Regions from separate parts of the Janthinobacterium sp. PSRC1-1 genome, predicted to be linked through region 2. Evidence: predicted binding sites of a transcription regulator. Region 2 holds the regulator's gene; the other holds the start of a gene.
The links. The regulator sigma-54, encoded in region 2, starts transcription at its own class of promoters, with help from an activator protein. The targets are predictions, from matches to a motif close to TGGCANGNAANCTGCTTT.

Region 1 (3,491 bases), on a different contig from region 2:
CTTCGAGCGCACCAGGCCGCCGTAGAACAGGGCCAGGCCGGGGATGGTCATCAAAATCACCAGCAAGGTGCTGATCATCATGAAGCTGGTATCGCCCTTGTTGGCGACGGGCGCGGCCGCTGGCGCGGCAGCGGCCGGGGCCGGGGCCGGTGCGGCGGCAGCGGGCGCGGCATCAGGCACGGGCGTCACGGCGGGGGCGGCAACGGCCGTAGTCGTGGCCGCCTCCGTCTTGGCGGGCGCATCGGCAAAGCTCGGCGTGGCGACGCCAAACGCACACAGGCAGGCTATCCCGGCGAGCAATTTTGTTATATTTTTATGCATCAATATTCCCCTTAGAGCGCTTCGTTGCCGGTTTCACCGGTACGGATGCGGATGACCTGTTCCAGGTTGTAAACGAAAATCTTGCCATCGCCGATTTTACCGGTACGCGCGGCACCTTCGATCGCTTCGATGGCCTGGTCGACAATGGCGTCATCGACGGCCGCTTCAATCTTGGTTTTTGGCAAGAAATCGACGACATACTCGGCCCCACGGTAGAGTTCCGTGTGACCTTTCTGGCGGCCGAAGCCTTTGACTTCGGTGACGGTAATGCCTTGCACATTGATAGCCGACAAGGCTTCACGCACTTCGTCCAGTTTGAACGGTTTAATGATTGCGGTAATCATTTTCATGGCAGTCTCGCTTAAAAGGTTTTGGACACGGTCAGCACGAGACCGGATTTCGCCAGGTTCTTGCCATTCGGTGCCAGCGACGTGATGTTGGCTTTGACGTAAGCCAGGGCGACTGTTGCCATGCCGAAATCCTTGGTGATACCCAGCTTGTAGTCGGTGTAGCTGAGGGCATCGTTATGCGCGACCTTCTGGCGGCCCACATGCAGGTTCAGCAGATAACCTTCGTACATATCGATATTCGCGCCCACATCGAGGTAGCCGCTGTTCTTGCTGTCGGCGACACCAAACAGATTGGTCGTCGAGTGCGAGTACTTGATATAGGCAGGGCCATAGCCAAGCTGGCCGTACAGCTCGAAAGTGTTGGCATTGGTGCTCAGCCCATTCGAGGGATAGAAGTAATACAGGCCGCCCACGTCATAGGTGAAATCCTTGCTGATCTCGCCACGCTTGCCGCCGTAGACATCCCATTCCAGGTTGGTATCGCCGCCGCCATCCTTGATCCATTTGATGCTCGACAGCCAGGTGCCCACGTACAGACCCGTCGGATTGTGGGTATAGTCGGCGCCGCCGCTGATGGCAGGATCGAGACGGCTTTGCGACACGCCACGGTAACGATAGTCGCTGGTCAGCGCCACGTTGTAGCTCACCACGTTATCAGGTACGGCTTCGGCCGCAGCAGGCGCTGCCACTGCATCCTGGGCCATGGCGCTACCGCACACGGCGGTCATGGCCAGCGTCAACGCGGCTACTAAAGTCATGTTCTTGGACAGATTCTTCATGGCGATTCCCTTTTATTGAACTTTTAAAGCGGTTGAGGTTTAAAATCTTGGCTGGAGATCACAAAGCGTTCATCCCTTCTTTAGCAGAATACGTGCCAGCTCTCAGCCACCTTGACAGGGGGATTTCCGTCCATACATACCCTGCAAGCCCCTGGGCATGCGGAAATGGACTGCTGAAGCATTGTGGATTTGCCTATTTCCGCACCAGATTAACACCGCTGTGCACCGCAATGGTGCGATGCACATGCCGCACCATAAAAGGACTGACCATGGACATGAATACCTTCTTTAACGACTTGCAAGGCAAGATTCACCAAGCCATCGAGAACTCGCCGGCCAAGGATATCGAGAAAAACGTGAAATCGATGATGACCCAGGGCTTCGCCCGTCTCGATCTCGTCACGCGCGAGGAATTCGATATCCAGGCGCAAGTGCTGGCCAAGACCCGCGCCAAGCTCGATGCACTGGAATTGCGCCTGATCGAACTGGAAACGCGCCTGAACGACCCAAAGGCATAACGTACCGCCAGCAAGGTCGCGTTATACGCGACCTTGCTGGCATAGCTCAAGCCTGACAGCGCTTCAAGCGCTAGACTGATCCTGACCGCGCTCGCGCCACAGGGGAGTCTGATGAGTCTGGCCGTCCTGAAAAGCCGCGCCCTGGCTGGCATGGAGGCGCCCGAGGTAAGTGTCGAAGTCCACCTTGCCAATGGCTTGCCCTCGTTTACGATAGTCGGCCTGCCGGATACGGAAGTGAAGGAATCGCGCGACCGCGTCCGCGCCGCGCTGCAAAACTGCGGCTTTGAAATGCCGGCGCGGCGCATCACGGCCAATCTGGCGCCGGCGGACCTGCCCAAGGAATCGGGCCGCTTCGACTTGCCCATCGCACTGGGCATCCTGGCCGCCTCCGGCCAGTTGCCGGGCAACCAATTACACCACTATGAATTCGCGGGCGAACTGTCACTGTCGGGCCAGCTACGCCCCATCCGCGGTGCGCTGGCCATGACGTTTGCCATGCAGCGCAGCCAATCGGGCACACCACGCGCCTTCATCCTGCCGCAAGTGAACGCGGACGAGGCGGCGCTGGTCAGCGATGCCTGCATCTATCCCGCCCACAGCCTGCTCGAGGTCTGCGCGCATTTTGCCGCGCCAGCCAGCCAGATGGCCCTGCAACGCCATCAGCCCGTGCTGGCAGCGCACGCTTTTGCGTATCCCGACTTTGCCGATGTGCAGGGGCAGCAGCAGGCGCGACGCGCGCTGGAGGTGGCGGCTGCGGGCGGCCACAACGTGCTGATGGTGGGGCCGCCTGGTGCGGGCAAGACCATGCTGGCCAGCCGGTTTCCCGGCGTGCTGCCACCCATGAGCGATGCAGAGGCACTGGAATCGGCCGCCGTGCATTCGCTGGGCGGCCACTTCAAGGTGGAACACTGGAAACGCCGTCCCTATCGTGCCCCGCACCAGACGGCGTCCGGCGTGGCCCTGGTGGGCGGCGGCAACGTGCCGCGCCCGGGAGAAATCTCGCTGGCACACTGCGGTGTATTGTTTCTCGATGAAATCGCCGAATTCCAGCGCCGGGTCCTCGATGTCTTGCGCCAGCCCATGGAATCGGGGGTCATCAGCATTTCGCGTGCGGCCCGCCAGGCGGAGTTTCCTGCCCGCTTTCAGTTGATCGCCGCCATGAATCCCTGCCCGTGCGGCTACCTGGGGCATGCTTCCGGCCGTTGCCGCTGTACGCCGGACGCCGTGCTGCGCTATCACAGTCGCCTGTCCGGCCCGCTGCTCGACCGTATCGACCTGCAGATCGAAGTGGCCGCCATGCCGCCGGCGGCGCTGGGGCGGCACGCAGGCCCCGGCGAAAGCACGCAGGCCATCGCCACGCGGGTAGCGGCAGCCTTTGCCCTGCAGCTGGCACGCCAGGGGAAAGCGAACCAGCGCCTGAGCAGCACGGAAATCGAGCAGCATTGTCGCCTGGAGCCACATGGCGAACAGTTGCTGCATGGCGCCATGGCGCGCCTGCACTGGTCGGCACGCACCTACCACCG
Region 2 (3,491 bases):
TGGTGGAAGTGCAGAATGCGCTGCGCATGGTCCTCCCGCCGAAACCGCGCCCGGCCGCGGCGGCAAAATGACAGAATGAAACAAGGAAACCATACTATGAAGAATATCTTGCTGTTGACCGTATTTTCTCTGGCCATGATGGGCGTGGCGCATGCCGAGAAGGCCGATTCCGAGAAGGAAGCCGTCATCACGGCACGTAGCGGCCACGTCGATGACGTCAAGCAGGTGCGTACCCTGACGGGCGACGTCGTGCTGGTCAAGGGTACCTTGACCATGAAGGCGGGCCGGGCCCTGATCACGGAAGACCCGCAAGGCTACCAGTTCATCACCTTCTGGGCCGATCCCGGCAAGCTGGCCACCTTCCGCCAGAAGCGCGATGGCGCCGGCGACCTGTGGGTGGAAGGCGAGGCGGAGCGCGTGGAATACGATAACAAGACGGAAGTGGTGAAACTGTTTTCCAAGGCCAAGCTGACGCGCCTGGAAGGCACGAAAGTGACCGACGTGGCCAACGGCGCCTTCATCTCGTATGACAGCCGCAAGGAAGTATTCAAAATGGAAAATTCCGACAGCGGCACCAGCACGCCCGATGGCGGCAGCGTGCGCATGGTGATCCAGCCGAAGCCCAAGGCGCCGGCCACGCCCGCACCAGGAAAGAACTAATGGACAATACACGTTGCGGCAGCACCCTGATCGTTCGCGGGCTGCAAAAAACCTATGGCAAGCGGCAAGTCGTGCATGATGTCTCGCTGCAAGTCGAATGCGGCGAAGTGGTGGGATTGCTGGGCCCGAACGGCGCCGGCAAGACCACCTCGTTCTACATGATCGTCGGTCTGGTGCCGTCGGACGGCGGCACCATCGACATCAGCGGCGTGGACATTTCCCGCCTGCCGATCCACCGCCGCGCGCAGATGGGCCTGTCGTATCTGCCGCAGGAAGCGTCCGTCTTCCGCAAGCTGACGGTGGAAGACAATATCCGCGCCGTGCTGGAAATCCAGACCGTCGAAGGCCGCCCCCTGAAGAAGGCCGAGATCGAGGAGCGCCTGGATAAATTGCTGGCCGACTTGCAAATTGAAAAGTTGCGCGAGAACCAGGCGCTGTCGCTGTCGGGCGGCGAGCGCCGCCGTGTGGAAATCGCCCGCGCGCTGGCGACCGACCCGCGTTTCGTGCTGCTCGACGAACCGTTCGCCGGTGTCGACCCGATCGCCGTGATCGAGATCCAGCGCATCGTGCGCTTCTTGAAGGAGCGCAATATCGGCGTGCTGATCACCGACCATAATGTGCGCGAGACGCTGGGTATCTGCGACCGTGCCTACATCATCAACCAGGGCTCGGTGCTGGCGTCGGGACGCCCCGACGACATCATCGCGAACGAGTCGGTGCGCCGGGTCTACCTGGGCGAACACTTCCGCATGTGAGCCAATGAAACAATCATTGCAGCTGCGCACTTCGCAGCACCTGGCACTGACGCCGCAGTTGCAGCAATCGATACGCCTGTTGCAATTGTCTACCCTGGAATTGCACCAGGAACTAGAGCAACTGCTGACGGACAATCCCTTGCTCGAGCGCCTCGACGATCCGCTCGATCATTCGCTGCGCCTGCTGTCCGACGGGGCCCTGAGTTCCACGGCCGCGCCGGCCGAAGCGCCGCCCCAGCCGCCCGGCCAGGAGGCGCCTGCGGCGCCGGCCGAAGCGGAGGCGTTTGACGGCGAGGCGGGCGAGGGCCCGGCCGCCGCGGACGGCGGCGACAGCGACTGGAGCGAGGCGAGCCGGGGCAAGGCGCCCGACGACGAAGATTCGCGTCCGCAATTGGAGGCCCATCACTGTACCCTGCGCGAACACCTGATGGAGCAGATGCGCGTGACGGTGCTCGAATTGCGCGACCGCGCGCTGGTCGAGCTGATCATCGACGCGCTCGACGACAATGGCTACCTGGAAGAGTCGCTCGACGACATCCTGGCGCGCCTGCCGGAAGAGCTGGAAATCGACGCCGACGAGATGCGCACGGCCTTGTCCCTGTTGCAAAGTTTCGATCCGCCCGGCGTGGGCGCGCGCAATGCGTCCGAATGCCTGGCGCTGCAAATCAAGCGCTTGCCGCAGGTCGCCATGGTGACGCGGCGCATGGCCCTCGTCATCGTGGAAAAGCACCTGGCCTGGTTTGCCCAGCGCGATTTCAACAAGCTGAAAAAAGCCCTCGATTGCGACGAGGAAGACTTGCGCGAGGCGCAGACGGTGATTCGCCAGTGCAATCCGCATCCGGGCGCCGTGTTCGCCTCGGACGTGTCCGATTACGTGGTGCCCGACGTCGTCGTCAAGCGCGCGCGCAATGGCTGGCAAGTCACCCTGAACAACGACGTCATGCCGCGCCTGCGCGTCAACGCCATGTACGCCAACTTGCTCAAGCAGGGCAAGGGCGAGGGCGCCATGGGCGCACAGTTGCAGGAAGCCAAGTGGCTGATCAAGAATATGCGCCAGCGCTTCGACACGATCCTGCGCGTGGCGCAGGCGATAGTAGAAAGACAAAAGAACTTTTTCTCGCATGGGGCCGTTGCCATGCGCCCCCTTGTGCTCCGTGAAATAGCTGATACACTGGGTTTACACGAGAGTACTATCTCGCGGGTAACAACTCAAAAGTACATGCTGACCCCGCACGGCATGTTCGAGTTGAAATATTTCTTTGGTAGCCACGTCGCCACCGAAGCGGGGGGCGAAGCGTCATCGACGGCGATACGGGCATTGATCGTGCAACTGACAGGAGCAGAAGACCCTAAAAATCCTTTATCCGACAGTAAGATTGCGGACATGCTGGGGGAACAAGGCATGGTGATTGCGCGACGTACTGTTGCCAAATACCGGGAAGCGTTGAAAATTCCGCCAGTGAGCCTGCGTAAGTGTTTGTAAGTTTTTTTCGGTTCCTCTGCGGGCCGGATAGGATGGACCGCACGAACCCGATCATCTTTAGGAGTGTGTATGAATCTCACCATCAGCGGACATCATCTCGAAGTGACACCAGCCATCCGTGAATACGTACAAACGAAGCTGGAGCGCGTGAAACGTCATTTCGATCAAGTTATCGATATCGCCGTGATTCTGACCGTGGATAACCTCAAAGAGAAAGAAAAACGTCAAAAGGCCGAAGTCAACCTGCGTCTGAGTGGCAAAACTGTCTATGTGGAAAGCCTGGCGCATGACCTGTATGCCGCCATCGATATCCTGATCGACAAGCTGGACAGGCAAGTGATGAAATACAAAACCAAAGTGCAAGGGCACGGTAAAGAGGCGATCAAGCATCTGCCAGACAACTCCGAGGAAGACGCCGTCGTCGCCGTTTAAGGCCACCCGCTTCCAGCAGTTGTGATCAACTAAGGGCGCACATCTTGCGCCCTTTTTTGCGTCTGGACCTGTTGAACGCAATGTTCCCCGCGCAGGCGCTAGAATATTCGCACTTTCACTTTTTTCCTGCCTGCCATGAGCGACTTCGTCCAGACCTCCAT

Region 1: a site for sigma-54 is predicted at 1,531-1,548, ahead of ACP7DW_RS28340 (TorF family putative porin). Genes of this name have one in related genera too.

Annotation. Positions count from the first base shown of each region.
Region 1 covers NZ_JAFCWK010000024.1:16,184-19,674, forward strand. Annotated here, with positions in the region: gene ACP7DW_RS28330 (ammonium transporter) at 1-321, opposite strand, end outside; gene ACP7DW_RS28335 (P-II family nitrogen regulator) at 333-671, opposite strand; gene ACP7DW_RS28340 (TorF family putative porin) at 683-1,450, opposite strand; gene ACP7DW_RS28345 (accessory factor UbiK family protein) at 1,720-1,968, shown strand; gene ACP7DW_RS28350 (YifB family Mg chelatase-like AAA ATPase) at 2,080-3,491, shown strand, end outside.
Region 2 covers NZ_JAFCWK010000004.1:445,041-448,531, forward strand. Annotated here, with positions in the region: gene lptC (LPS export ABC transporter periplasmic protein LptC) at 1-71, shown strand, start outside; gene lptA (lipopolysaccharide transport periplasmic protein LptA) at 97-660, shown strand; gene lptB (LPS export ABC transporter ATP-binding protein) at 660-1,415, shown strand; gene ACP7DW_RS11320 (RNA polymerase factor sigma-54) at 1,420-2,898, shown strand; gene hpf (ribosome hibernation-promoting factor, HPF/YfiA family) at 2,968-3,330, shown strand; gene ACP7DW_RS11330 (enoyl-CoA hydratase/isomerase family protein) at 3,466-3,491, shown strand, end outside.